Regions from separate parts of the Colwellia sp. SU-HH01217 genome, predicted to be linked through region 2. Evidence: predicted binding sites of a transcription regulator. Region 2 holds the regulator's gene; each other region holds the start of a gene.
The links. The regulator FNR, encoded in region 2, switches genes on or off when oxygen is low (the NO sensors DNR and NnrR bind a similar motif). The targets are predictions, from matches to a motif close to TTGATCTAGATCAA.

Region 1: a site for FNR is predicted at 7,423-7,436, ahead of AC27G3_RS02345 (nitrous oxide reductase family maturation protein NosD). Genes of this name have one in related genera too.
Region 3: a site for FNR is predicted at 5,461-5,474, ahead of ubiT (ubiquinone anaerobic biosynthesis accessory factor UbiT). Genes of this name have one in related genera too.

Annotation. Positions count from the first base shown of each region.
Region 1 covers NZ_BAAJLX010000001.1:540,171-550,221, reverse strand. The annotation lists gene AC27G3_RS02375 (OapA family protein) at 1-444, opposite strand, end outside; gene tyrS (tyrosine--tRNA ligase) at 621-1,820, shown strand; gene AC27G3_RS02365 (hypothetical protein) at 1,919-2,353, opposite strand; gene nosR (transcriptional regulator NosR) at 2,666-4,738, shown strand; gene nosZ (TAT-dependent nitrous-oxide reductase) at 4,809-6,713, shown strand; gene AC27G3_RS02350 (TrmH family RNA methyltransferase) at 6,868-7,395, shown strand; gene AC27G3_RS02345 (nitrous oxide reductase family maturation protein NosD) at 7,536-8,858, shown strand; gene AC27G3_RS02340 (ABC transporter ATP-binding protein) at 8,874-9,821, shown strand; gene AC27G3_RS02335 (ABC transporter permease) at 9,821-10,051, shown strand, end outside.
Region 2 covers NZ_BAAJLX010000003.1:157,059-167,109, reverse strand. The annotation lists gene AC27G3_RS05705 (DUF3943 domain-containing protein) at 1-371, shown strand, start outside; gene AC27G3_RS05700 (ABCB family ABC transporter ATP-binding protein/permease) at 427-2,199, shown strand; gene AC27G3_RS05695 (DUF1415 domain-containing protein) at 2,261-2,797, shown strand; gene AC27G3_RS05690 (hypothetical protein) at 3,157-3,957, shown strand; gene AC27G3_RS05685 (glucosaminidase domain-containing protein) at 3,973-4,803, shown strand; gene ttcA (tRNA 2-thiocytidine(32) synthetase TtcA) at 4,942-5,874, opposite strand; gene uspE (universal stress protein UspE) at 6,102-7,031, opposite strand; gene fnr (fumarate/nitrate reduction transcriptional regulator Fnr) at 7,216-7,935, opposite strand; gene AC27G3_RS05665 (sulfite exporter TauE/SafE family protein) at 7,990-8,751, opposite strand; gene ccoS (cbb3-type cytochrome oxidase assembly protein CcoS) at 8,741-9,001, opposite strand; gene AC27G3_RS05655 (heavy metal translocating P-type ATPase) at 9,033-10,051, opposite strand, start outside.
Region 3 covers NZ_BAAJLX010000005.1:263,393-273,443, reverse strand. The annotation lists gene AC27G3_RS09110 (GGDEF domain-containing protein) at 1-391, opposite strand, end outside; gene AC27G3_RS09105 (sodium-dependent transporter) at 701-2,038, opposite strand; gene AC27G3_RS09100 (MBL fold metallo-hydrolase) at 2,270-2,911, shown strand; gene AC27G3_RS09095 (ion transporter) at 2,914-3,765, shown strand; gene AC27G3_RS09090 (helix-turn-helix transcriptional regulator) at 3,868-4,092, opposite strand; gene AC27G3_RS09085 (hypothetical protein) at 4,094-4,552, opposite strand; gene ubiT (ubiquinone anaerobic biosynthesis accessory factor UbiT) at 4,852-5,403, opposite strand; gene ubiU (ubiquinone anaerobic biosynthesis protein UbiU) at 5,641-6,636, shown strand; gene AC27G3_RS09070 (U32 family peptidase) at 6,664-7,566, shown strand; gene AC27G3_RS09065 (CCXG family PEP-CTERM protein) at 7,746-8,348, shown strand; gene rsuA (16S rRNA pseudouridine(516) synthase RsuA) at 8,548-9,249, shown strand; gene recQ (DNA helicase RecQ) at 9,285-10,051, shown strand, end outside.

The DNA.
Region 1 (10,051 bases), on a different contig from region 2:
TAATTGGCTATATTCGCCTTTGGCATTAATAACATTATAGGTTGTTGTGGCATTGTAGCCGAAGCGCTTGAAAATTTTGGCTAATGAATCACCACTCTTCACTTTTGCTGTTTTCCAGTTAATGGTTTCAGCAGCTTCAATGGCAATTTTTTTCTTTTTTGTTGGAATCGTTTGTACATCAATTACAGGCTGTATTTTATTTTCATTGGCCGTTTGCTTTATTAATGATGCAACTTGATGATCAATTTCTGCAGGCGTGCCGTTTTCGGATAAAGAAAGTTGATAGCGTTTGCCTACTTGGTATGAATTTTCATCACTTTGTCGGCTTGCCGTTGCTTTTTCTGAAGGAGCAAGCAACACCAACATTAAAATAATGCTGAATGAGCTGATGATTAATTTGTGCTGTTTGGGTAATTGCACATATAAGTTTTTTAAATTTTTCAAACGGTTACTGCTTTTCTTGCTAGTTCTTAAATAGTCTTTTCACGACACCTTTCTGTTACTATATCAAAAGTTAGCCAAAAAATACGCATTGTTTTAATTTTAAGCTTTTAACTCTCGTCCAAAGTGCAGTAGAATTCGGCCATTAATCGTAAAGTAGCTGTTGTGGAGTCAGGTCAATGACCGATGTTAATCAAGCGTTTGCTGAAATCAAACGTGGTGCTGAAGAAATCTTAGTAGAAGATGAGTTATTAGAAAAACTCAAAACGGGTAAACCATTAAAAATTAAAGCAGGTTTTGATCCTACTGCACCTGATTTACATTTGGGCCATACGGTTTTAATTAATAAATTACGTCAATTTCAATTACTCGGTCATGAAGTTATTTTCTTAATTGGTGATTTTACCGGCATGATTGGCGATCCAACAGGTAAAAGTGTTACCCGTAAAGCATTAACACAAGAAGACGTGTTAGCTAATGCGGAAACTTATAAAGAGCAAGTTTTTAAAATTTTAGATCCAGAAAAAACAACTGTTGCCTTTAATTCTACATGGATGGAAAAATTAGGCGCTGCGGGTATGTTAAAACTCGCTTCTCGTCAAACGGTTGCTCGTATGATGGAACGTGATGATTTTAAAAAACGTTATGCAGGTGGACAGGCGATCGCTATTCACGAATTTATGTACCCGTTAGTTCAGGGTTGGGATTCAGTGGCGCTTGAATCAGATGTTGAGTTAGGTGGTACAGACCAAAAATTTAACTTATTAATGGGAAGAGAGTTACAAAAATCTGAAGGACAACGCCCACAAACGGTATTAATGATGCCGTTGCTTGAAGGATTAGATGGCGTGCAAAAAATGTCTAAATCATTAAATAACTACATTGGTATTACTGACAGCCCCACAGAGATGTTTGGCAAAATCATGTCGATTTCTGATGATTTAATGTGGCGTTACTATGAACTATTAAGCTTTAAACCCATTACTGAAATACAAGCGTATAAAACTAAGATTACTCAAGGATTGAATCCGCGTGATGTGAAAATTGATTTAGCCAAAGAGCTTATTGCTCGTTTTCATGATGAAGCAGCAGCCCAAGGTGCTCACGATGAGTTTATTAATCGTTTTCAAAAGGGTGCTATGCCTGATGAAATACCTGAGGTAGAAATTACAGCCGAAGATGGTGAAATTGCTATTGCCAATTTGCTTAAAGAAGCTGGCTTAACTGCAAGCACTTCGGAAGCCTTACGCATGATTAAACAAGGCGCGGCTAAAATTGAAGGTGAAAAAATTACCGATAAAGCGTTAGTTATCGCCAGTGGTAGCCAAGCAATATATCAGGTGGGTAAACGTAAATTTGCTAAGGTGACGGTAATCTAAGCAAAGATATGCAAAGTTAAGATAAGCCAATTTATTGCTTTGTGAGTAATACAACAAGATGGCAATATTTTCACTAATATTGCCATATATATTCTCTTTTAATAATTTGCAGGTAACTGCGTTAAAAAGCTTTCTATTTCAATCTCAAAACCATAATTTTTTAACCAAGTAATAGCATCATCTACTTGGGTAAATACTTTTCTTTCGTAATTTCCATCTGTGTGAGGCACTAACTGCTCTAGTTGCATTGCTTTAGCTGCGTTAGGAGTGTAGACATGACAATCTTTTATACAACCAATATCCTTAAATCGTTGACAATGTTGCTCAATGTGAGAAACGATTTCAGGCACGCCTAATTCCCATTCTTCAAAAATTGACAGCATTGCCCATTGTGTACCTGCTAAATGAGCTGTTTTTACGCGATATTCATCTACATATTGTATTGCCGCTTCTTCATTCCAGCAGCCACTAAACCACTGCAAAACATAGTTGTTAGTGACCAATATTTTCCATTCTCCATGTACAGGGAACATGACTTTGCTTCCTTAAAACTTGTTATAACGCAGTAGTTTATTTTTAAATAGTAAATGATAAACGCTCCAAGAACAATTTAACATTTTGAATCTTTAACTATTACTAATTTTTTAGATAGTAAAAAAGAATTAGTAACTTGATCCAAATCATATAAGCAAATTTTTGAAGGCGTAATATACCGAGTGTGACAAATTGTCGCAGGGGCGCTTTTCATGATCTTAATAGATTTTAACTCAAGGTTATTTTTTTATATGAACATAGCATTGCTATCAAAAGGAAGAGTAAAGCAAGGTGTTACAACCTTTATCCTGATGTTTTTCATGGTATTTTCAGCACAGGCTTTATTTGTCAGTCCTCCTAAAGATCCCTTACCAATCATCAAAGAAATCTTTCCACAAGCGACCAATATTTCAGAGAAAACAGGCGATCCCCTTATTTGGACTGTTTATCAAGAAGAAGAGGTTATTGGTTATGCCTTTGAGACTAATGATCTAGCCAAAATACCTGCATATTCCGGCGAGCCCGTTAATATGTTGGTTGCGATTAATCCAAAAGGCCTGTATCTAGCGGCCAAAGTGCTTGAACATCATGAACCGATTATTTTAGCTGGCATTCCAGAAACTAAACTTTTTAATTTTGCTGATCAATACACAGGGTTAAGTGTTAAAGAACGATTAAAGGTTGGCGGCAATAAAAAAGAAGGGGTCACTCATATTGATGGGTTATCAGGTGCGACGGTTACGGTAATGGTGATGAATGTGGCTATCGTTAAGTCGGCCACTCAAGTCGCGCGTTCTTTAGGCATCATCAAAGCAAGTCAGGAAATCATTCAGCCAATGTCAACGATATACGCTGATGTTTACGAGCAAGCTAATTGGTCGACACTCGTTGGTGATGGCTCGATTCGCAAATTAGCATTGACAAGAAAAACGGTTGACGAAGCTTTTGTTGGCACTGAGGTTGAACATATTGATGAAGCGACCCCAGAGCAGAAAGAGGATATGTTTGCTGAAATTTATTTTGCTCAAGCAGACATTCCCAGTGTCGGTCGAAATTTGTTAGGGGATTCTGAATATCAGTGGTTAATGGATACGTTAAAACCTGAGGAACACGCTATCATTTTATTAGGTAATGGATATTCCTACAAAGGGTCAGGTTATGTCAGAGGGGGAATTTTTGATCGTATTCAAATTTTACAAAATGATGAAGCGTTTGCCTTTCGTGATTTAGACTTTTACCGAGTTACAGATCTTTATATAGAAGGGGCACCTAATTTTAAAGAAATGTCTTTATTTATCGTTCGTCCACAGCATGCATTTAACCCTGGTGTCGATTGGCAGGTTGAGCTATTAGTTCGCCGTCAACTTGGCGCCATTGATAGTATTTTTACTAGTTTTAAAGGGGATTATCACACACTCGATAAATATGTGGATCGTCCGCCACTTATTTACCCAGAGCCAGAGCTAACCTTAACTCAAGAAGTGTGGCAAGAAAAACACGTTGAAGTGGTTATTTTAGCTATCTTAATGGTTATTTTACTGGCAACTCTATTCTTTCAAGACATCCTTGTTCGCCACCCTAAATTTATGCATAACTTTCGCCATGGCTATTTAGTTATTACCGTTGTGTTTATTGGCTGGGTTTGGGGTGGTCAATTGTCAGTGGTAAATGTTTTTACTTTCTTACAAGCTTTTGTTTCTGACTTTTCGTGGGATTTATTTCTGCTTGACCCTGTTATTTTCATGTTATGGGGTGCAGCCGCTGTCACCATGTTGCTATGGGGGCGTGCTGTTTATTGTGGTTGGTTATGCCCATTTGGTGCATTACAAGAACTGATGAATGTGTTTGCCCGTTATATCAAAATCCCACAATTTGAATTGCCATGGGCGGTGCATGAACGTTTATGGGCAATTAAGTATTTAATCTTACTAGCCTTGTTTGGCTTATCGATGGACTCATTAGCCACTGCTGAACAATTTGCTGAAGTTGAACCTTTTAAAACAACTTTTTTATTGAAGTTCGATCGCGAGTGGCCATTTGTGCTGTATGCCATGACATTGTTAGTGATAAACCTATTCAATCGAAAATTCTTTTGCCGTTATTTGTGCCCACTAGGTGCCGCATTATCAACCAGTAATAGCATTCGATTATTTAGCTGGTTGCGTCGACGTCCAGAATGCGGTCAGCCATGCAAAACCTGTGCGAAAGAGTGTGAAATTCAAGCAATACACCCTAATGGTGAGATTAACATGCGCGAATGTCATTACTGCTTAGATTGCCAAGTCACTTATTACAACGATGAAAAGTGTCCACCACTGAAAAAAATTAAGTATAAAAAACGTAAATTGCAAAAAGATGAAATACCAACGGTAAATGTCGCTTAACACTTAAGTGAGTGGCGATGAAAAGATAATTAAAACGATAGTGCATTCATTTAATGAACTGGAGAATCTAATGAGTAACGAAGACTTAAAAACAAATAAAGACGCTGATAATCTCGCGTTGGAAAACGAAGAACGCCGTAAATTTTTTGGTAAGTCAGCCTTAATTGGTGCAGGTGTTGTTGCTGCTGCGCCTATGACTGCCGCTATGTTCGCTTCTACAGCTAAAGCGAAAATGGCTGAAGCGGGTGCTAGTGCTGTAGTGCATCCTGGCGAATTAGATGAATATTATGGTTTTTGGTCGGGTGGTCAGTCAGGTGAGGTACGTATAGTTGGTGTACCATCAATGCGTGAGTTGATGCGTATTCCAGTTTTTAATATAGATAGTGCGACTGGTTGGGGTATTACTAACGAGTCTAAACGTATTAAGGGCGATAGTGAGCATTTTTTAACTGGTGACTCACACCACCCTCATATGAGTATGACAGATGGTCGTTATAACGGAAAATACGTATTTATTAATGATAAAGCTAATTCACGAGTGGCACGTATTCGTTGTGATGTAATGAAGTGCGATAAAATGCTAACTGTACCAAACGCGCATGCTATTCATGGTTTGCGTGTTCAAAAAGTACCTTATACAAAATATGTTGTTTGTAACGGTGAATTTGAAATCCCTATGAATAACGATGGTAAGGAAAGTTTAGAAGACGTTAGTACTTACCGCTCGCTATACAACGTAATAAATGCTGAAACTATGGAAATGGCCTTCCAAGTCATGGTTGATGGTAACTTAGATAATACTGATGCAGACTTTGACGGAAAGTATTTTGCATCGACTTGTTATAACTCAGAAATGGGGATGTCGCTAGGCGAAATGATTACCTCTGAGCGTGATCATGTGGTTGTCTTTAGTTTAGCTGCTTGTGAAGCTGCATTAAAAGCAGGTAAATATAAAACATACAATGGCAATAACGTGCCTGTTTTAGATGGGCGTAAAGGCTCTGAATTAACGCGTTATATTCCTGTACCAAAATCACCTCATGGCTTAAATACTTCTGCTGATGGCAAGTACTTTATTGCTAACGGTAAGCTCTCTCCTACAGTTTCTATCATTTCTATCAAAAAATTAGATGCGCTATTTGCTGATAAAATTAAACCACGCGATACTATTGTAGCGGAGCCAGAATTAGGTTTAGGTCCACTTCATACTGCGTTTGATAATAGAGGTAACGCATATACAACATTATTCCTTGATAGCCAAATTGCTAAATGGAACGTTCAAGACGCGATTGATGCGCATAATGGCAAAAAAGTGAACTACATTCGTCAAAAGCTCGATGTACAATATCAGCCAGGACATAACCATACATCTCAAGGTGAAACCCGTGACGTTGATGGAAAATGGTTGATGTCGTTATGTAAGTTCTCTAAAGATAGATTCTTACCTGTTGGTCCGTTACGCCCTGAGAATGATCAGTTAATTGATATTTCTGGTGACGAAATGAAATTAGTTCATGATGGCCCTGCATTTGCTGAACCTCACGATTGTATCATGGTTCATCGTAGCAAATTAAAACCATTAAAATTATGGCCACGTACTGATCCTATTTTTGCGGAAACTGTTGCTCAAGCTAAACGTGATGGTGTTGATGTTTATACTCAAAATAAAATCATTCGCGATGGTAAAAAAGTTCGTGTTTATATGACTTCAATTGCACCAACTTTTGGTATGACTGAGTTTAAAGTTAAGTTAGGAGACGAAGTTACTGTTGTTGTAACTAACCTAGACCAAGTAGAGGACGTTACTCATGGATTTTGTATGACAAACCATGGTGTGCAAATGGAAATTGGTCCACAAGCGACCTCTTCAGTTACCTTTATCGCTAACCAACCTGGTGTTCAATGGTATTACTGTAACTGGTTCTGTCATGCGCTACATATGGAAATGCGCGGTAGAATGTTGGTAGAAGCTTAATTGGCTAAGTTATCTTTACTCGCATTTTAGTAAGATAAAACCCGTATCAAGTTAATTGTTACGGGTTTTTTGTTGGTTCATAATTATCTTAATTGAAAGGCTTCATAGTATAATTTAGCTTTCAAATAGCTGTTATCACCAAAGAGAGCAATTAGTGAGTAAATTAAGTACCCAAGAATTACGAGAACAAAAACCTTCTAGAGAAGAATTTATTCAACGAGAAAAGAACAAAGTGGTGCTTATTTTAGATGGTATTCAAAGCAGCCATAACATAGGCGCAATGATTCGATTATCCGATGCCTTCTGTTTAGATAAATTAGTTATTTGCGGTGATTTAAAGATTAACCCAAAAAAATTAAGAAAAACCTCTATTGGAACGCAAAAATGGGTGAAAGTCGAAGAGGAAGCCTCTACGGTTAACGTTGTTAATATGCTCAAAGAGCAAGGGTATCAAATAGCAGCCATTGAGTTGTGCAAAACGTCTATCAACTATTTAACAGCTGAATACCAATTACCGATCGCTTTTGTTTTAGGCTCAGAAAAGAAAGGTGTATGCGATGAGGTAATTGCCTTAGCTGATATGCAGATTCATATTCCTATGTTTGGTATGGGAAATTCGATGAATGTTTCTTCGGCAGGCGCTATAGTGGTTGCTGATTGTATTGCTAAGCTAACTCAATAAAATCGATTAAAGTAAACAGTAAAATAGTTAATCAAGATCAATATGATGTGTTAAAAATTAAGGTAAATTATTGTTATATTAATTACCTTAGTATGCACGTGTTGAAAGAGACTTAATCAATGTTAGAGCCGATAACATTTATGAAAAAAACAGCGTTTTATTTCTATGTATTGATCAGTTTCATGATGATGTTTTCTCATCAAGTTGCAGCAAAACGTATACAGATATCATCTCAAGAAAATTTACAGTCACACTTAGATAGTAGTCAAGACGGCGATGTGATTATATTGGATAAAGGGCGTTATTTAGGCAACTTTATTGTAGAAAAACAAGTGCAATTAATTGGTGTTGCTGGCGCTATTATTGATGCGCAAGGTCAAGGTCATGCACTTACTTTGAAAAATTCAAACATTAGCATTTCTGACTTAACTTTTGTTAATTGGGGAGATGACTTAACGGCACAAAATTCCGCGATATATTCTAATGAGCCTGCTAGTAACCTTATTATTAGTGGCAACTCGTTAACAGGAGACGGCTTTGGTATTTGGTTAAATAAAGCCACTAATGCCAAAGTGTTTAATAATATGGTTTCAGGAAATATTGCTTTGCGATCGGCTGACCGAGGTAACGGCATACAGTTATCAAATGTTAAAAATAGCCGAGTTTATCGTAACGAAACAAGTCAAGTACGTGATGGTATTTATGTTATAGCCAGCCAAGATAATATTATAGAACATAATACCATGCATCATCTGCGTTATGGCATTCATTATATGTACTCTTATGATAATTCAGTCTTGAATAATACGGCTTATAATACACGTGCAGGCTATGCAATGATGAGTTCAAGACGTTTGATTATTGCAAACAATCAAACCACAGATAGTGAAGATTATGGTTTTTTATTTAACTTTATTACCGAATCAACCATTAAAAATAATCGGATAAAAAATGTTTGGACGCTACCTGAAAATAAAGTGTTAGGTAGAGATGGTAAAGGGTTGTTTGTTTATAACTCAGGCTACAATACCTTCACTGGCAATATTGTCGATACTGCTGAAATTGGCATTCATTTAACGGCAGGTTCAGAAAACGTTAAAATTTATGGAAATAGTTTTATTAACAACCCAACACAGGTGAAGTATGTTTCCAACAAAAAACAAGAATGGAGCCTTAATGGTAAAGGTAACTTTTGGAGTAATTATTTAGGTTGGGACATGAACAACGATAATATTGGCGACGTTATTTTTGAGCCCAACGATGGTATTGATCAATTGGTTTGGCAATACCCTGAAATGAAAATGCTTATGGATAGCCCTGCGGTAATAATTTTACGTTGGGTACAACGCCAGTTTCCTGTATTAAAACCGCCAGGGGTTAAAGACAGCTTTCCTTTAATGCGCGTTCCTTTTCTTCAAAGCTCCCCAGCAGATTTGAGCAATCTCGCTAATCGAAACAATTAAGGATTTTATATCATTATGCAGACGCCGTTAGTTTCTTTAAACGATATTAGTATGAGATTTAAAAATTTAGCAGTATTGACTTCAATAAATATGTCATTGAATCAAGGAGAGGTTCTCGGTTTGTTTGGACATAATGGTGCAGGCAAAACCACCATGATGAAACTGATTTTAGGTGTGCTTACACCTAGTGAGGGAAGTATTAGTGTTATGGGGATGTCTCCTCAGTCGAAAGAGGCATGGAATATGCGTTCTCAAGTCGGTTACTTACCTGAAAATGTCAGTTTTTATGAACAACTGAGTGGTATTGAGGTTTTGTGCTATTTCGCAAAGCTAAAAGGTTTCAGTAACAAAGAAGCGAAAAAACAAGCCATTAAATTACTCGAACAGGTGGGTGTTACCCATGCGATGAATCGCCAAGTCAAAACTTATTCAAAAGGTATGCGCCAACGTTTGGGCTTAGCCCAAGCATTTATTGGCCAGCCTAAACTTTTGTTATTAGATGAGCCAACGACAGGGCTTGATCCTATTGCGACAGCGGACTTTTATCAAACGGTTGATCAACTTAAAACACAAGGTACTAGCGTTATTCTTTGTTCTCATGTTTTGCCAGGAGTTGAACATCATATTGATAGGGCGATGATTTTATCTGCGGGTAAGGTTTTAGCTATGGGCTCGTTAGAACAATTGCGTCAACAAGCTAATTTACCTGTTGCCATAAAGCCGGTGGGACTAAATGGAAGTTTACTTGAAGATACACAGTTATCAAAATTCTTAACAAAGAAAAAAGATATTTTACATGTACCCGAGCAAGAAAAAATGATGGCATTAAGGCATTTGTTGAATCAAGACTCATTGCAAGACATTCATGTGGAACCTGCAAATTTAGATCAAGTATATCAATACTATTTGTCACTTGAGTCGGCCGATACTACCAAAATGGAAAATAACAGAGGGCAACACTAATGAGACAAGTTATTACCGTTGCTAGTAAAGAATTTCATGATGGATTACGTAATCGTTGGTTAGTTTCTATTACCATCATATTTGCTATTTTATCACTAGGATTAACTTATTTTGGCTCTGCGGCGTCTGGAACATTAGGCATCGCTTCACTATCGACTACAGTGGCGAGTTTAGCCAGCTTAGCGGTGTTTTTAATTCCTTTGATTGCCCTGTTATTAAGTTACGACAGT
Region 2 (10,051 bases):
TTTCTTTGGGCATGTATTTTTCACGGTCATTTTCAACTCGCTTAAGTTATTCAAAAGCAAGGCTGACTGACTTAAATACACATAATGAAATTAATTACGAAAATTACAGTTTAAATGCTCAATATTATTTCAACGCTAAAGAAAATTTACGCCCTTATGTTACGACTGGTTTTGGTGAAATGTTGCGTGAAAAAGATAATGAAAAAAAGGTGTTTCAAGTCAATTTAGGTGCAGGTCTTCATTATAAAATAACAAATAATATCGCTGTACAATCAGATATTCGTCACTATTATAGCTCACGAGCTAAAACTTCAGAAAACGCTATCGCATTAAATATTGTTTATCGTCTTGGTAAAGGCGAATGGTATTAATATGGGTTATGTATCATTAGTTAAGTAATTATCGTCATAATATTTGGAATTGAATATGCGCCGCAATCATTACTCTGATCAAAAAGTTGATAAATTTAACTGGCAAGTGTTAAAAATAATATGGCCTTACTTACTTGAATTTAAAGTACGAATTGGTTTTGCTCTCGCTTGTTTAATTTTAACAAAAGTGGCTAGTGTCTATCTTCCTTTTATCTTAAAAGACATTGTTGATCGCCTTGATACTCAAACAGAAAATCAAATTTATTTAGTACCCTTTGGTTTAGTTGCAGCTTATGGTTTAGTACGATTAACCATTGTGATATTTGCTGAAATAAGGGATACCTTGTTTGGGCGTGTTACAGAGCGTGCAATTAGGCGAATTGGTTTACAAGTTTTTCGCCACCTCCATCACTTAGATTTAGATTTTCATTTAAATAGACAAACTGGTGGCTTATCTCGGGATATTGATAGAGGTAATTCCGGCGTTAATTTTTTAATGCGTTTTATGGTATTTAATATTGTGCCTACGCTTTTGGAAATATTAATGGTGATCACCATATTGTTTGTCAATTATGGTTTCTGGTTTGCGTTTATCACCTTAATGTCGATTGTTTGTTATGTAAGTTACTCCGTTTACGCAACAGAGTGGCGAACCGGTTATATTCGTGCTGCTAATAAAGCTGATTCGACAAGTAACACACGAGCAATAGACAGTTTATTAAACTACGAAACGGTTAAATACTTTACTAATGAAGCGTATGAAGCCCAAGCTTATGATAAAAATCTAGCGTCGTGGGAAAAAGCTAAGACACAAAACCGTTTATCGTTATTTGCCCTAAATGGTGGGCAGGCACTGATAATCTCTGTATCGATGACTAGTATGTTAGCTTTAGCTGCCTATCAAGTTACTCATCAGCAAATGACTCTGGGAGATTTTGTCTTAATTAATGCCTTTATGATGCAACTTTTTATCCCATTGAATTTTTTAGGTTTTGTTTATCGTGAAATTAAAGGATCGCTAGCGAATATCGAAAATATGTTTGGTTTATTAGATAAAAAAGCCAAAGTTGAAGATACCCCTGGTGCCAAAGAATTAGCTATTAGCCATGGAGAAATAGCATTTAGCAATATTTCTTTTTCTTATCATCATGATCGGCCAATCATTAAAAATTTATCTTTTAATATACACGCCAAACAAAAAGTAGCGGTAGTAGGTGAAAGTGGTTCGGGTAAGTCGACACTGGTTAAATTATTATTTAGATTTTACGATGTCAACGACGGACAAATTTTAATTGATGGTCAACCTATTAAAGAAGTGACACAACATTCATTAAGAAAACACATAGGGATTGTGCCACAAGATACTGTGCTTTTTAATGATACACTTTTTGCTAATGTACATTACGGTAATCCAAATGCTAGTCAGGAAGAAGTCTATAAGGCAATAGAGTTAGCGCATTTATCTCATTTTATTGACTCTTTACCCGATGGTGTTAAAACACAAGTTGGAGAGCGTGGTTTAAAGCTTTCTGGCGGCGAAAAGCAACGTGTTGCTATTGCTAGAACTATTCTTAAGGATCCTGCTGTACTGGTTTTTGATGAGGCGACTTCATCTTTAGATAGCCATTCCGAGCAAGCTATTTTAAAAGCTATAAAAGAAGTTTCTAAGCACCGAACAAGCTTAGTTATTGCTCATCGGTTATCGACCATAATAGATGCGGATCATATTATTGTGATGAAAAATGGTGAAGTAGTTGAAGAGGGTAATCATCAACAGTTGCTTAATCAAAATGGTCATTATAAGAAAATGTGGTATCTACAACAGTAATACAATCGACATTGTAAATATAAATGTTAAGTTAATTTTATATACATAAAAGGCGAGATTCATGGCAAATGAAATAATTCAAACCAAGCAATGGTTAGAGCAAATTATTATTGGATTAAACTTTTGCCCGTTTGCTAAAAAAGAATTTGTTAACGACACTATTGATTATCATTTATCGGCGAAAGTTAAAATTGAACATGCCCTTGAGGAACTCATTAGTCAATGTGAGCAGCTAGTGAAAAACGATAAGATTGAAACTTGTTTAATTATTTATAAGGATGGTTTTAAAAGCTTCGAAAAGTATTTAGACCTTGTTGCCTATGCAGAAGAGTTATTGATTGACTCTGGTTATGAGGGCATTTTTCAGTTAGCTAGTTTCCACCCAGATTACTATTTTGATGGGGAAGATTATGATGATGTAGCTAATTTTACTAACCGATCACCATATCCTGTTCTGCACATTATTCGAGAAGAAAGTATGGCGCGGGTATTAAGTGTTTATAACCGACCAGAAGATATTCCTGATAATAATATTGCTCTTGCTCGTCAAAAGGGTAGTGATTTTTTTACTCAAATACTTCGAAAAATTAAAGACTAATTAATACTAACTATTACATTATTTGACATCTATTGTTGCCGGGATTTTGTACACTTTTTATTACTAAGCGTATGAAGAGTACTTCCCCAAATAATATGAGGTTAAATTATGAGCATAAGTTATCACGGTAAAAGGTATTACTTTGACTCTTTTGACAAATTATGGTGTTTTTACAGTCGTTTATTAAAATCTAAACACATGCAAAAATAGTCTGTCTTGATTTTTTATTCCTATAAAATAATTTATATCGGCTTAGCCAGTTAAGGATAAGTATTTTTGAACTGACTCAGTCTGATAGGTATAATGCTCTGATTATGTAATCTATTGAGATTATGATTTAAAAGAAGGGTTTTATTTTCGTGGAAAAGAAATCAGTTATACAAGTTGGTGGCAATATTGAGCGTGCGGTTAAAGGTGATTTCACCATTGATAGCCAAGCCATTTTAAAAGAAGCTTGGCAAAAAACGTTACAGTCTCGTTTATCTATAAACTTAGGTTTATTATTTATTCTGTCAATAGGAAGCATTGTTTCGTTTGTGGTGAGTGATAATTTAGGCGGAATTGAAGCTGTATTAGCTGATCCAAAATCAAGTATGATCCTCAATGTAATTGTCACCTTATTTATTTGGCCATTTTTAGCGGGTGTTGAAATGATGGGGGTGTTTCATGCTGTCGGCATGAAAACTCAGCCTAAGTTGGTGTTTTCATTTCTAAAAAGAGGAAGTTGGGTGGCACTTTGTGCTTTATTGTCTTCATTGTTTATCAGTATTGGCATACAGTTGTTTATTCTTCCCGGTATTTTTTTAGCCGTCGGTTTGTCGTTAGTTATTCCTTTAGTAGTTGAGAAAAAACTTTCACCGATTAAAGCGATCGTTTTATCAGTTCAATCACTACGCTTTAATTGGTTTAAAATTTTTTCAGTGTATGTAACACTTTTTTCAGCCTTAATAATCAGCTTACTACCTCTATTGTTTCTAGCGCAAACAAGTTTATCTGTTATTGGCGGCGTCATATTCTTTTTCAGCTTATCTTATCTCGCTCCACTTTATTATAATGCTAAAGGTGTTTTATATCGTGAGATCTTTGGTTTACAAATAATTGCTATTGATGGTGCTAATTTACCGCCATCGTCAAAAGCTGATGACACTTTTTCGGCTTAATAAACAAGGACTGTAATGCAAAAAAAACTATTTATAACGATTGTTTTAATCGCTTTAATTATAGGCTTAATCGCTCCATTTACTTTTCAAAAAATCGTGCAGGGAGATATACCAGTTGATGAAAAAACGTCAAAGGTAGTAAAAGCGCCTGTTGTTATCGAAAAGCCACTACATTCTGTAGAACTACCTAAGTTTTCGAAAATTGGTAATGTTAAACAAAAGAAACGCCAGTTTTTTAACTTTATCAGGCCATCAATTACTCATGAAAATCAATTAGTGTTATCTGCCAGAGGCCAAATAAAGACCTGGAGAGAGAAAGTAAGCCTTGAAGAGCCTTTATCTGAACAAGAACAAATGGATTTAGCGGCTTTAGTTAAACGCTACAAAGTGAATAAGCAATTTTCTTTATTACAACAATTAGATGAGTTACTTGTAAGAGTTGATATAGTTCCTGCTCCTTTAATTTTAGTGCAAGCGGCGAATGAATCAGCTTGGGGCACATCTAGATTTGCTAGAATTGGTTTAAATTTCTTTGGTATTTGGTGTTACCGAGAAGGTTGCGGTATGGTGCCTAATGGTCGTAATGAAGGGGCAAAACATGAAGTGGCAGCTTTTGACAGTGTCAATGAAGCCGTTAATCGCTATCTTTATAATATTAATACCAATAATGCTTATAGTGTATTTAGAGCAATTAGAACGCAATTAAGAGAGCAAGGGCAACCATTACAGGCAGAAGTACTGGCAACAGGGTTACTACCATATTCTGAGCGTGGTACCGATTACGTGTTAGAAATTTCTGAAATGTTAAGACATAATCAAGCGTACTTTGTAAAAAGTAAGCCTTAAACGATCCTTATTTGTACTTATGAGAGAAATTGGGTTTAAAGAATCAAATTTGTAAAAGTTCAGTCAGCAAGTGCATCACACATTAAATTTAATTGGGTTATCACTCATTAGCTGGCTGAATAATTTGCTGTAAGTTATCTACTTCACTTCAATAAAGTCTAATTGGTTTTCTTTTAACTTAGGATGAGTTTCAAGGGGTGTGTTGAATGATTCCTGATCAAAAGCAGTATCCCCTCCATCAATCATTTCATTGGTTATACCGTTAGCTGAATCAATATTTTTAAAATCAAATAATTGATTATCGCATAAATGTGAAGGTACTACGTTCCGAATAGCGGTAAACATAGATTCTATCCGACCAGGGAATTGATGTTGCCATTCATTTAGCATTTGCTTGATATTTTGTCTTTGTAAGTTAGGTTGCGAACCACATAAATTACAAGGAATAATTGGGAAGTGCTTTAAGGCAGCATATTGCACAAGTTCGGCTTCTTTACAAAAAGCTAATGGGCGAATAACGATGTGCTCACCATTATCCGAAACAAGCTTCGCAGGCATTGATTTGAGTTTGCCACCGTAGAACATATTCAACATTAAAGTTTCTATCATGTCATCACGGTGATGGCCTAAGGCAACTTTTGTTGCACCAATCTCTGTTGCCGCTTTATATAAGATCGCGCGACGTAATCTTGAACATAAACTACAAGTTGTTTTGCCATCTTCAATTTTATCTTTAACAATGGAGTAAGTGTTTTCTTCAACAATTTTAAATTCTACACCTTTTTGGCTTAGATATTCAGGCAAAACATGTTCAGGGAACCCTGGTTGTTTTTGATCTAAGTTAACAGCAACTATATCAAAGTTTATCGGAGCGGATTTTTTTAATAAAAGTAAAATTTCCAGTAACGCGTAACTATCTTTGCCGCCAGATAAACAGACCATAATTTTATCGCCATCTTCCACCATGTTATATTCAGCAATGGCTTGACCAACGTTACGTCGTAATTTTTTCTCTAATTTTTGTAATTGCGTTTGTTCAATTGATGAAAGCGGTTTTATTTGATTGGTCATGTTATTTACTTCGTTGTTTACTGAGTATTACTGAATGATTAACGAGACAATGTTCGTTTATAAGGTTTAATCGAGCGCATTATACCTTTAGAGTTTATCAAAGCGAAGTGCTTGCGTTAATTTGTGTGCATTATTGAAGAAATAAGGTAATGAGATATTTATATAAAAAAGAGAGTGACAAATAAAAACCGTGATTATTGTTTTTATTTGTCACGTTATTTTATTAGCTATTTTTCAAAAGGTGAAACATAACCTTCTGGTTTTAAGGCAAGAACATCACATTTTAATCTGTCAATGACATGTTCAGCGGTGTTACCGATTAATGCGGCTGAGATACCTGTACGCCCAATAGTGCCTAATACAACAAGTTCAGCATCCAATTGCTCTGATACAGATTCTATAACAGTTTCAGGTAAACCTTCTTGAACAAATGTGTGTTCTTTAGCGATATTATATTTTTTTGCATGTTCATCCATGGATTGTTGATGATGCTGCAGCATAGACTCGTTATATTCACTGGCATCAAATTCGGGGATTTCAATAGCAATATTAACAGGAGTGCCTGGGTAAGAATTAACTAAATGTACATTACCGTTAAGAATTTTAGCTATTCGGCGAGCAGTTGTTGTAATAATATTATTGAGAGACTGGTGCTCTTCTTCATCACTTCCCATATTAAGGGCAGCGACAATATTGCCATTTTCTGGCCAACTATGATCTTTAACTAATAATACTGGGCATGGACATTTACGTAATATATGCCAATCTGTTGGTGTAAAAATAACAGATTTAAGTTTGTCGTGTTGATGGGTGCCTTTGATTACCATATCATGTTTTTTAGCAATAACTTCTTCAATAATGGCTTCAAAAGGGCGGTTATGCCAAATAACCTTGTATTGAATATTAATACCTTGATGTGGCATATTTTTCGCTAAATCAGCTAGCCACTGTTCTCTATCCTTAATAACAGATTGACGCATAGCTTCACGCTCTTCACTAGAAAGCATTGTTGTCATTTCATATGAAAAATCAAAAATACTTAAAAAGGCGGTTAAAGTTGATTGCGTTTTACTGGCTAATTCAATTGCTCTTTTTAATGCCTTTTGATCGTCTGTTGTAGGGTCAATCACAACAAGAATATTTTGAAAATGGTCCATAATATGCCTCTTAAGGTTTTATCGATAAAGATATTATGCCGCAAGAAAATTGATTTTTAATTGTTTAAAATCAATTTATTGTGACTTAACTTCTTTATAGATTAGCATAGTACGAATTGGAGTGTTTGAGAAGTGCTTACTCAGCAACAGATTATGCTGAGTTTGTTTATTAAAGCTTAAGGGGTTAAAAACTGGCGGTATCGTCTAACTTTTTTGCATCTAAAATTTTAATTAATTTACCGTCAACATGAATAATTTGATTTTTATGGAAACGATTTAATAAGCGGCTAATAGTTTCTACAGTTAAGCCAATGTAATTGCCAATATCACTACGAGTCATCGTTAATCTAAATTCTTTTGAAGATAGCCCTCGAGCATGATAACGAGCACTTAATGCTGAAATAAAAGTAGCAACACGCTGTTCTGCATTTTTACGGTTGAGTAGTGTTAACATCTCTTGATCGGTGCGTATCTCATTGCTCATTAAACGTAATACCTGCTTCTTTAACTTCGGCATTGTATTAGATAATTCATCAAGATTTTCATAAGGAATTTCACATACCATAGCTGTTTCAAGTGCTTGAGCGAAACTTGGATGTTCATTGCTAGCAATGGCGTCAAAACCAAGTAAGTCACCGGCTAAATGAAAACCTGTAATTTGCTCTTCACCTTCGGCATTAACAGTATATGTTTTGAATGTACCTGAACGAATAGCAAATAAAGAGTTCATTTCTTGACCGTCATGGAAAAGCTTGTCACCTTTATGGATCGGGCGCTTACGATCGATAATATTATCTAAGGACGTGAGTTCTTGATCATTTAATGAAAATGGTAAGCATAATTCGCTAATACTGCAATTTTGGCAATGAATATGATTTTGATCTGGAGAGTGCTTTTGATGCATAACTTGATATATCCCTAAATTAATCCCTAAGGAGAACAACTATATGGGATTTTATTAGAACATGAGTTGGTATGCAACCACTATAGAGTATAAGCCATAGACTATAATCGCCAAAGCCATCGTTTTTCTAAACATGACATTTTTTAATATTGTTTTAATACTTAGAAGCCCATAAGACATGGTGATTAAGGCTGGGAGTGTACCTAAGCCAAAACTTGCCATTATCATAGCGCCTGATACGGCGCTACCACTGGCTAATGACCAAGTTAAAGTAGAATAAACTAACCCACAAGGTAGCCATCCCCAAATAACGCCTAAGCCTAATGCTTTACTTGGGCTGTCTACGGGGATTACTTTCTTACTCAGTGGTGAGATAAATTGCCATAATGTTTTGCCAATACTTTCTATTCTGCCCAAAATCATTAACCATTGTCCTAGGTATAAGCCAAGAAATACTAAAAAAACACCTGCAACTAATCGTAAGCCGGCAAGGGGCACACCAATGTTTTTGGCAGCCAACGAACCTGTATAACCTATTATAGCGCCTAACAACGCGTATGAGCTAATACGGCCAAGGTTATAACAAAGTACTAATATTAATTTTGAATAAACATTTTTTTTTGCTGATGCGCTTTTAAGCAAGTTATGTTGTAAACGACGATTTTGGCTTTGGTTTGTGACTATTTCATTTGGAAAGCTTGATGAGTTTTGAGCAATAGCAGATGTTAGCATGCTTGTAACTCCACCACACATACCTAAACAATGTCCTGCACTTAATAGGCCAATAACGAACGCTGAAAAAAGATCAATTTCCATTTTCTGGTGTTTTCTCTTTTGATGCCTGCATCGTTGAACTTTCAGAAGAGCTTGACTCAGAAGGTGACTGAGGATCAGTTGTTAGCGACTGGTTATTAGCTTTTTCAGGCTTGTCGTCATCAAATAAAATGCTCATTCCTTGTTTTTCTAAATCATTGAACTGATTATTTTTTACTGCCCAGAAAAAAATATAAATTCCAAGCGCAGTCAACAAAATAGCAACAGGAATTAAAACGTAGATAATACTCATATTTATAATGACTCTGTGTTTGTTAAATTGTTTAAGTGTTTTTTTTCAGTAAACGCAATGAATTAGTGATAACAATTAGTGAGCTTGCTGACATGCCAATTACTGCCATATAAGGTGTAATATACCCCGACATAGCTAATGGTAATACTATGGCATTGTAACCAAAAGCCCAACAATAATTTTGAATGATAATTCGTCGATTTTTATTAGCTACTTTGGCTAGCGTAGCTAACGAACTTAATTGGTTATTTAATAAAATAACATCAGCGCCATTTTTAGCAATATCTGTACCATTACCCATAGCAATAGAAACATGAGCTGCACCAAATACAGGAGCGTCGTTTACACCATCGCCTACCATTACCACGTTATGGTGCTGTTTGGAGTTAGCTACTGTTGTAGTAGACTTGGTTAATAAGCCTTGGAGCTTTTTAATATGATTAACTTTATCGTTAGCGCTTAATCCACTATACACATTATCGAGTGGCAATAATGTGGCAATTTTACGACAACCAGCTTCGTTATCGCCCGATAACATTACAGATTTTATCTTTGCCTTTGTAAACTGATTCAATAGGGTGACTGCATCATCTCTTAATTTATCTTCAAGATAAAAAACAGCAACTAGCTCATTATTGTGCGTTGAAGAAGATCCTGATTCTTCATTTGTTAAAGTAGAACACACCAGTACACATTGCGCATCTAAATACTGCTTTTCTAAGTCGTGATTTGATAAAAGCCATGAAGGCTTACCAATGGTATATTTTTTGTTATTGAAAGTACCAGAAATACCTTTTCCTGGATGCACGATAATATTCGATGCGTTTAAAGTAAAATCCCTATAACATTTAAAGGCTTTAGCTAAAGGGTGTTCTGAATGACTTTCAAGTGCTGCAGCTAAGGATAAAATATCATTTTTGTTATGACCATCTAATAATATAGTTTTAGCGATAACAAACTCACCTGTAGTTAAGGTACCTGTTTTATCAAAGGCATAGCAAGTTGCTTTGGGCATTGTTTCCATAACATGACTTGACTTGATCATAATAC
Region 3 (10,051 bases), on a different contig from region 2:
TTAACGTGACTTTTTCAACTTTTTCTTTTAATTCAAATAACAGAAAAGCGCCGGTAGGCACTAAAAAGTAATATAAATGAAAACCTGTTTTATTGGTAACATAAACATTGGTACAAACATATAAGTGCAGCATAACAATACTAAAAAACCAGAGTTTCGCTTTTTTATGTTCATTAAAATAAGTAAACGCTAGTGTTAAGCAATATGCCAAGGTGAAACAAGCATTAAGAAATGCAACTATTGGTTCATTTAAAATAAAAATATAATTGAAAGTGTAAAATCCGGAAATGAAAATGGTAAACAAGGAAATAATGTTCGTCATACGAGACTTACTGGCAATAGAGAAAGTTTGGTGACTGGTGCCAAGGTTAGTTAATTTTTCAAGTATCATATTATTATTTTATATTTTTAGTCAGTAATGAAGAACATCCAATAAGACGATTTTAAACGAAAATATCCGATAGTTGTAATAAAATAACGCTATTGCGTAAATTTTTGACTATTGTTTTGTTTTTCATATAGATATGATTATTTAAATCGTCTATATAAAGTGCTATTAATTGTTTAAGTAAAATTTAAGGACGACTAGCTTGTTATTTTTAGTTGTAAATCAACCCGTAGTAATAGCCCTTCACATTTTTTTACAAGCGTTAATTAAAACAGCCCATGTTTAATGAAGTTTTAAACATGAGCGGAAAGTTTATGCTAAGAAAACAATATTGATAAAGACAATCGTTAATAAAATAGGGCAGATATAACGTAAATAATTAGCAAAGAACATTAGTCGTTTGTTGCCGGCTTGCTGAGCATTAACACTTAATTTATTGCCTCTTTTCCAAATCCAACCAATAACGAGAAAGTAAAATAAGCACATTAATGGCTGTAAAATAGTGGTTAATAACATAATCACTAAGCCAAATAACTCATCAAAGTAAGCAACTAATGTCATGCTTGATAGTAAGACAAGTGCAGATATTAACCATGTAGCGCGATAACGTTCCATTTTCTTATCTTCAACTAAATATGCAACAGGGACTTCGGTTGATGAAATAGTCGATGTTAGCGCTGCAATTGAAAGCAAAGAGAAAAAGGCAAACGAAACAATTAAACCGACATTGCCCATGGTGTTAAATAAAGAAGGAAGTATTTGAAAGATTAGTTCACCTTCACCAATCAACTTATCATTAAGAAACACTTCTTGTCCGGCATGTTGAGCGACAAAAAGTGCAGGGATAATTAATAAGCCCGCCATAAATGCAATAAAAGTATCTAGGGCTGCAATCGACAAAACTAATTTGCCAATATCTTTATCTTTTTTCATGTACGATCCGTATACCATCATGCCGCCAACACCAATTGACAACGAGAAAAAAGCTTGGCCCATGGCAGAAATAATCAATTTAGGATCGGTTATTTGGCTAAAATCAGGTATAAGATAAAGCGCTAAACCTTCAGAGGCTCCAGCTTGTTGTAAAATATATACAATTAAGCCCAATAGCATCATCAATAAAACAGGCATTAATCTAGCCGACCATTTTTCAATGCCGGCATGAACGCCTTGATGAATAATGAATGCACCAAGTACGATAAAAATTGGGGTAAACACAATGTTTCTTAAAGTACTTGGTGTTGACAACCAATGAGCAACCTCTACAAAGCCTAATAACTCAGATAGCGCTGAAAGTGCATGGGCTAACATCCAACCAGCAACAATAGTGTAAAAGCTTAGCATCATCATTGCGCCTACTAAGCCAATAACACCGGCAGAACGTCCCACTTTAGGCATTTTCTCTTTACATGCCTGTTCAAGCGCACCAACAGGGTTTTTTTGGGCTTGGTTACCCAAATATATCTCTGCATACAGTGCAGGAAGCGCTAGAAGTAAGGTAACTAATAAATAAACAACTAAAAATGCGCCACCACCATTATTGGCTGCTTGGGTCGGGAAGCCCCAGATATTGCCTAAACCAATGGCAGAGCCAGCGGCGGCTAAGACAAAACCAATACGGGAATGAAAAGAATCTCTTTGAATCGACATAGTTCTTATAGGGTTAACATTTTTATTTGCGTTGGAGCTTACCTAGTTCGCTGCTTTTTAGAAAGTATTTTTAGCTATTATCTAACGATTGTGTCTTTAAATTTAGCTTTTTAGGCACAATCTTATCAATTAACCATTGGCACATTATCTTTTACTTATTATTATACGGCGCGATATTAGTGAAGTAATTTGTTAAGCCGTTATTCCATATTTTAAGAGATCCTCGTTATGTTGCAGTACCAAATAATTCCTGTTACACCGTTTCAACAAAACTGCACGTTATTTTGGTGTGATGAAACACTAGAGGCCGCAGTGGTCGATCCTGGTGGTGATGCTGATAAAATTATTAATGCAATTTCAGCGAATAATTTAATGTTAACTAAGGTGTTACTCACCCACGCTCATATTGATCATGCAGGCGCAACACAAGCTATTGTTGATCATTTTTCAGTTCCTATTGAAGGCCCTCATAAGGAAGATCAGTTTTGGATTGATCTTATCCCTCAACAAATAGAACGTTTTGGTTTTGCTGGCGCTGAAAAATTTACGCCTGATCGCTGGTTAGAACAAGGTGATCTAGTACAATTTGGCAATATTGAACTTGAAGTGTACTTTTGCCCTGGTCATACGCCAGGACATATTGTCTTTTTTCATCGTGCTTCAAAATTAGCACAAGTAGGTGATGTATTATTTTGTGGTTCGGTAGGACGTACTGACTTTCCACGTGGTGACCAAAAGCAATTAATCGAATCTATTCAAGAAAATTTATTCCCTCTGGGTGATGATGTTCACTTTATTCCAGGTCATGGTCCTATGGGAACATTTGGCGAAGAGCGTATCAATAATCCTTTTGTTGGTGTTGGAGCAAATTAATTATGGCGTCTTTGGTTTATAGTGCTCAACGACAGTTGAAAAAAATTGATAGCAGTAAAATTTTCCAAGGAATAGTGATCACCGTCATTATCCTTTCAGCCTTACTTATTGGCGCTAAAACACACAATTTACCTGATGATGTGGTGTACATTCTCACGTTACTCGACAGCGGTATTACTGTTTTTTTTGTGATTGAGATTACCATTCGATTTTTAGCGTATCAGGATAAAAAAGCTTTTTTTAAAAGTGGTTGGAATATTTTTGACCTAGTGATTGTTATTGGTAGTTTAATCCCAACAGGAGGAACAGGCGTTCTACTTGCTCGATTATTAAGGGTGTTTAGAGTTTTACGTTTGGTGTCTATGGTGCCAGAGCTTCGTATTTTAATTAATGCTTTGCTTAAAGCAATACCTCGTATGGGTTACATTGTACTTCTAATGTTTGTTATTTTTTATATATATGCCGCCATTGGTAGTATGTTGTTTAACCAAATAAATGAAGTTTTATGGGGAGATGTTTCTATCTCTATGTTGACTTTATTTCGCGTTGCCACGTTTGAAGATTGGACAGATGTGATGTACGAGACTATGGCGGTGTACCCCTTTAGTTGGATCTTTTATCTTAGTTTTATTTTCTTAACAGCATTTATCTTTTTAAATATGATGGTAGGTACCGTTTTAGAAGTGATGGGGCAAGAGCACGAAAGCTATCGCGCCGCATTACATGGCGAAACGGGAGATGGTGGCGAACATGCAAGCCGAGCGCAAATAGATAAATTAGAAGTTGAACTGGCTGAAATAAAACGCCTGTTATTAAAACAGAATTCTTTCGAGCAACAAGTAGTGAAAAAATAGCAAGTAACGTTCAGTTAAAGGCGCCGCGTTTATTATAAAGTTTCGTTTAATTAATAAAAATTTTGCAAACATAACGCGGCGTGATTTTATGCTAACGTTGTTTTATACAACTTGATAATTAAACACCTCGGTAAAGGGCACTTCAAATACATCAGTAATTTTGAAAGCCACCTCTAGAGAGGGTGAGTATTTCCCTTTTTCAATTGCAACAATCGTTTGTCGAGACACACCTACTAAATCAGCAAGCGCCTGTTGTGTCATCTCATTCTGGTTAAAACGCAACTTTCTAATTTCATTTGTTATGGACTTAGGTTTAGGTTTACTCATGTTAGCTGTCTCTGCGGTAATAAAATACTTGAGTAGCGTACTTAATAGCGTCGGCAATTAAGAAACTCATTACAATAATATGCATGAAATTGACTAGATCTAATTCAGTGCTAATACCCAAATGCGTACCAATTACATTATTAATTTGCACATGAACAATTGAAACGACGACACCTATCGATAAAAAATAATAGCCTGCACGACAACCATATAAGTTTATTAATTTATCTCGCTCATCATCTACATTATCCGCCTCTTTGTAATTAATGATGGCTAAAACGATGTGAGAAATAACTGAAATTATTGTTAACCAAATAACGGTAGTGATTAGTAAGCCAAAATAACTTGCCTCGTTTAGCTTCATACTGCTTTGTAATAACAGCATCTTTGAATAATAAAAATATATTAAATAGAGGGTTAGCGAAAGCGAAACCCATAAACCTTGTTCTTTGTATGACATAAATCCTCACTTACATTATTTGATGTTAAAAATATTTGACTTGATGTTAAGATACCTTGACTCTTGTGTGGTGTCAAATATTTTTAACTTTATGTATGGTATTTTATGCTTTGTTAAAATAAACCAATATAGTTAGCTATTTAACCTGAACTCAGTTTAAGGGATGGTTAACAGTTTGAAAAATAGGCAAATAATTATTTTACTCCACTCTAGCTTGATAGTTTTTCTTAATTTAACGAAGAAGTAAGGAAAAATAGCTGCTAGAGAAATATTTGTTAAGCCGAGCTCAGTTTATTTAATTAGCGGCTATTAACCTGCTGATAATATCCAATATCATCATATGTTTGCTGTAACAAATTAGCGAAATTAGTTACGATTTTATGAAGAGAACAGGGAAGTTGTTCAAGTTCTATTGCATCAATTAAATTTTTCACTTCTAGGCCTAGTTCAGTATCACCTTCAATACTCAATCGACGTTGAAAAAATAAGGTGTCTGGATCTTGTTTTCTCCCTGCTATAAGCAATAAATCATCACCTTTGGCGCTAAAACTGACATCCTCTTTGTGTGATTTTTGTTTAGTAGACACTATTAATTGCTTGTTTTTAACACTTAACCACCAATTTAGCTCTAGATCTGTAACCGATATCTTTAACCATTTATTTTCTAAACAGTTAAAGTCACCCTCTGAAATAGCTTCGTTGAAAATAGTATTGAGTATCTTTAATAGTAATTTCTCTTTAACGTTGATGGGAATAATTGGCAGTAATGGCTTCAACATTTTTGGGACAATAGAAATTGTTTTTTCACGTATTGGTAATGGTATTTTAGTTAATAAATAAAGCTTAGACACAATGTTAATCCGAGAAATAAAATGATTCTAATAGTAGCAAACGTGTTTATTTTAACTGTGAACTAGATCAACAAAATTGGACAATTAGTGATTTTTATCTGTGATACAAAATAAGTTATTTTAAATCAATAAATGGCCGTTAAAGTCACGTTAGGATGCAGCCTTCTTATGTTAATCAATACCTTATCAAATAGGTCATTACCCGTATTTTGGTAAGGTGGTTTTTGGAGAAAATGAGTGGAGCTATTATGTCCTGCGGGGAATCTTCCTGCGCTTAAATCGGCAATAAATAATGGTGCTGATGCAGTTTATATTGGTATGAAAGATGATACTAATGCTCGTCACTTTGCTGGGTTAAACTTTAATGGTGATAAATTAGTTAAAGCGGCCGACTATGTTCATTTGCATGGTAAAAAACTACATGTTGCAATCAATACTTTTGCCCATCCTAATAATGAATTGCGTTGGAGGAAAGCGATAGATAATGCAGTTGAAATAGGCTGTGATGCATTAATTATTGCCGATTTAGGGGTGTTGGATTATGCGGCTCATAAGTATCCGGAAATTGAGCGGCATGTATCGGTTCAAGCTTCTAGTACAAACTTAGAAACGATAAAGTTTTTTAAAAATAATTTTGATGTACAAAGAATCGTATTACCTAGGGTGTTATCTGTTCAGCAAGTTAGGCAGTTAGCAAAATCTAGTCCTGTTAAGTTAGAAGTGTTTGCGTTCGGTAGTTTATGCATTATGGCCGAGGGGCGATGTTATTTATCTTCCTATATGACAGGAGAGTCACCGAACACCGCTGGTGCGTGTTCGCCAGCAAAGCATGTGCGTTGGCAAGAAACAGAGCAAGGTTTAGAAAGCCGTTTAAATAATGTATTAATTGATCGCTATCAAACTGGTGAGCAGGCAGGTTATCCGACTTTATGCAAAGGGAGGTTTGAAGTCGACAGCAAGGTTTATCACGCCTTAGAAGAACCCACGAGTTTAAATACCTTAGCATTAATTCCAGAGCTTGCCTCAATGGGTATAGTATCAGTGAAAATTGAAGGCCGTCAGCGAAGTCCTGCTTATGTCGAGCAAGTTACCAAAACTTGGCGACAAGCTTTAGATCATTTTAAGCATTTCCCTAATAAATTTGAACTGGCAGAACGATGGATGCAAGCACTGGCTAATTTATCTGAAGGATCGCAAACCACACTTGGTGCCTATCACCGTAAATGGCAATAAGCTCTATTTAATCATCAAGGTAATAATATGAAATTTTCTCTCGGACCTAGTTTATTTTTTTGGCCTAAACAACAAGTGGAAAACTTTTACCATAAGGCTCTCAGTAGCCAAGCAGATATTATTTATTTAGGAGAAACCGTTTGCTCAAAACGAAGAGAATTGAGAGCAAAAGATTGGCTTAAACTTGCCAATAATATGGCGAAAACACTGATAAATGATACTCAGTTTCAAGATAAACAAATTGTTATTTCCACCATGGCATTGCTCGAATCTCCTTCTGAGTTACAAGTAATGAAACGATTATGCGATAACGGTGAATTATTAGTTGAAGCTAATGATCTTAGCGCTGTGCAACTGATGCATGAGTTAAAGATGCCCTTTGTCGCTGGCCCTGCAATTAATTGTTATAATTTATCTACGCTTAAAGTTTTGTTAAAACAAGGGATGATTCGTTGGACAATGCCGGTTGAATTATCAGGTGACTGGCTTAAACAGATCCTAGAGCAAGCCGAAGATGAAAATATAAGAGAACAATTCGAGTGTGAAGTTTTTTCTTGGGGATATTTACCGCTAGCTTATTCTGCTCGTTGTTTTACCGCGCGCTCTGAAAACCGCGCAAAAGATGATTGCCAATATTGTTGTATTAAGTACCCTCAAGGTAGAGAGATGAGAAGTCGTGAGCATGAAAAAGTATTTATACTCAATGGTATACAAACAATGTCAGGCTATCAATACAACCTAATAAATGAAATACCTGAGCTCAATAATTTAGGTGTAGATATTGCCAGAGTGAGCGCTGACAGTGAAAAAGCGTTCAGGCAATTAACACTATTTAGAAAACAGTTAGAACACCCTGTTAAGCAAAAACTTAATTCGGTTAAGGAGTGTAATGGTTATTGGCATCAAATAGCAGGTATGTCAGTCGCTTAATTAAAAAATACGGTTAGTACAAACGACGATATATTTTATTGTACAATTGTGTCAATATAATTTACATAAAGTATTTTAGCTTAAAATTTATCTAATAAATACAGTGTGTTGCAAGTTGGCTTGTTTATTGCTCTTAGTTGAGTGAATTTATTTTTTTAATCTACTAAGAGATAGCAGTAATGAATTTACAAAACATCAAACTTTTTTGCTTAGCATTAGCTTTTACTTGTGCAAATGCTAGCGCAACACTAATTACCCTTGAAACACGCGTTATCGATAACGGTGTTGACTCATCTGATTTTACTAGCTCATGGCTTTCACAAGGCTCAGCAATTACTAGTAATGTTGTTGATAACCTTGATAGTTTTCGTTTAGGTAACAACACCTTTGGTCATTTACAAATTGATTTATCTTTAGAAAGATATACTACAAATTGGGTATTTGATTTTGGTTTAGACGCGGGTTACGGCGCTGCTATTTACGTTGACGGTTTATTAGTTGATAGCCGTACTGATAATTTATGGTGGAGCAACAACTGGAGTAACTCAGATGTTTTCACTGTTTCGTTATCAGATCTTGCTCGTGACAGCCAAGTAATTGATGTTTATTGGGCAGAAGACTGTTGTAACGGTAACAGCTCAATTCGTTTTACTAACGACAATAAACAAACTAACACTTTATCTGTTGCTAACTTAGATGCTGCAAGCATTCCAGAGCCAACAACAATTGCATTATTTGGTTTAGCTGTAATGGGCATTGCTGCTCGTCGTCGCATGGTGTAAATAGCTCAGCTAAAGCACCAAATATTGAGTGCTTATTTCATTTTCCAGTGTTAAAAATCCCTAGCAATATAATTGTTAGGGATTTTTTTATGCCTAGACACTTTTCTTTTTCATAACCGTTATAAATTTCATTGACAGTTTTTCCTATCAGCAAGGATAATAGCGTAAAGCTTCTCTTTACTCGTTATTATTAATTATTATGCGCCTTGATAAATTTATTTGTAAAAGCACCGAACTAAGCCGAAATGAGGCGAAATCATTATTAAAAAGTGGGGAAGTAAGAGTTAACAACGAAGTTGTTAAAAATCCAGCCACCCAAGTTCACGAAAATAATCATATAAGTGTTGATGGTCAAACGCTAACTGCTCGTACTTCTCGTTACATTATGATGAATAAGCCACTCGATACTATTTGCTCAAATGTTGATGAAGTACACCCCTCGCTTTTACACTTTGTTGATGTTGATAAGGCGTTTGATCTCCATATAGCAGGGCGATTAGATGTCGACACGACAGGTTTGGTATTAATTACCGATGATGGACGATGGTCTCATAATATAATTTCACCTAAAAAACAGTGTAAAAAAACTTATCGTGTATGGCTAAGAGACCCACTCGATGAATCGATCATCGAACAATTTAAAAACGGAGTACAATTACAAGGGGAGGCTTCACTAACACGTCCAGCAGAGCTAGTTATAATTGAAGACGGTCAGAATAAAGAAGTACTACTTACTATTACTGAAGGTAAGTACCATCAAGTTAAACGAATGTTTGCTGCGGTTTATAATAAAGTGGTAGGGTTGCACAGAGAGCAAATTGGAGACATTGTTTTACCTGATGATCTTGAGCCTGGACAATGGCGATATTTAACAGCAGACGAAGTGAATTCTGTTAAATAACTGCACTGCTAACTTCCCCCTAAATGGAATTGTTTATGTCAAATACAGCGAATAATCATGCGTTATCCTTGTTAAGAAATACTTTTGGTTATTCAGAATTTCGGGGACAACAAGCTGATATTGTAAGTCAAGCCATCGACGGTAAAGATGTTTTAGTGCTAATGCCAACAGGCGGCGGTAAATCTTTGTGCTATCAAATACCTGCGTTAGTGCGAAAAGGCGTGGGTGTTGTTATTTCACCGCTTATTGCTTTAATGCAAGATCAAGTGGATGCATTGGCCCAAGTTGGTGTAAATGCTTGCTTTTTAAATTCAACTTTATCAGCTTTGCAAGTTAGTGATATTGAAAGCCAGTTAATAAGTGGCAATATCGATATCCTTTATATAGCACCAGAAAGGCTGATTCAGTCACGTACCTTAGCATTATTATCACAACTCACTATCTCATTGTTTGCCATTGATGAAGCTCACTGTGTGTCTCAGTGGGGCCATGATTTTAGAAGCGATTACTTGCAGCTGAGTATGCTTGCACAAAAGTTTCCTCAAGTGCCTAGAATGGCGTTAACAGCAACAGCCGATGCGCGAACTAAACAAGAAATTATTACCCGTTTACAACTAGAAAATGCTCAAAAGTATGTCTCAGGGTTCGATCGTCCTAATATTCAATACCGCATTACCCACAAAGACAATGTTAAAAAGCAATTGGTAAATTTTATTAAACAAAGCCATGCCAAAGACAGCGGCATTGTTTATTGTTTATCAAGAAAACGTGTTGAGAGCTTTGCGTTGTATTTATCGCAACA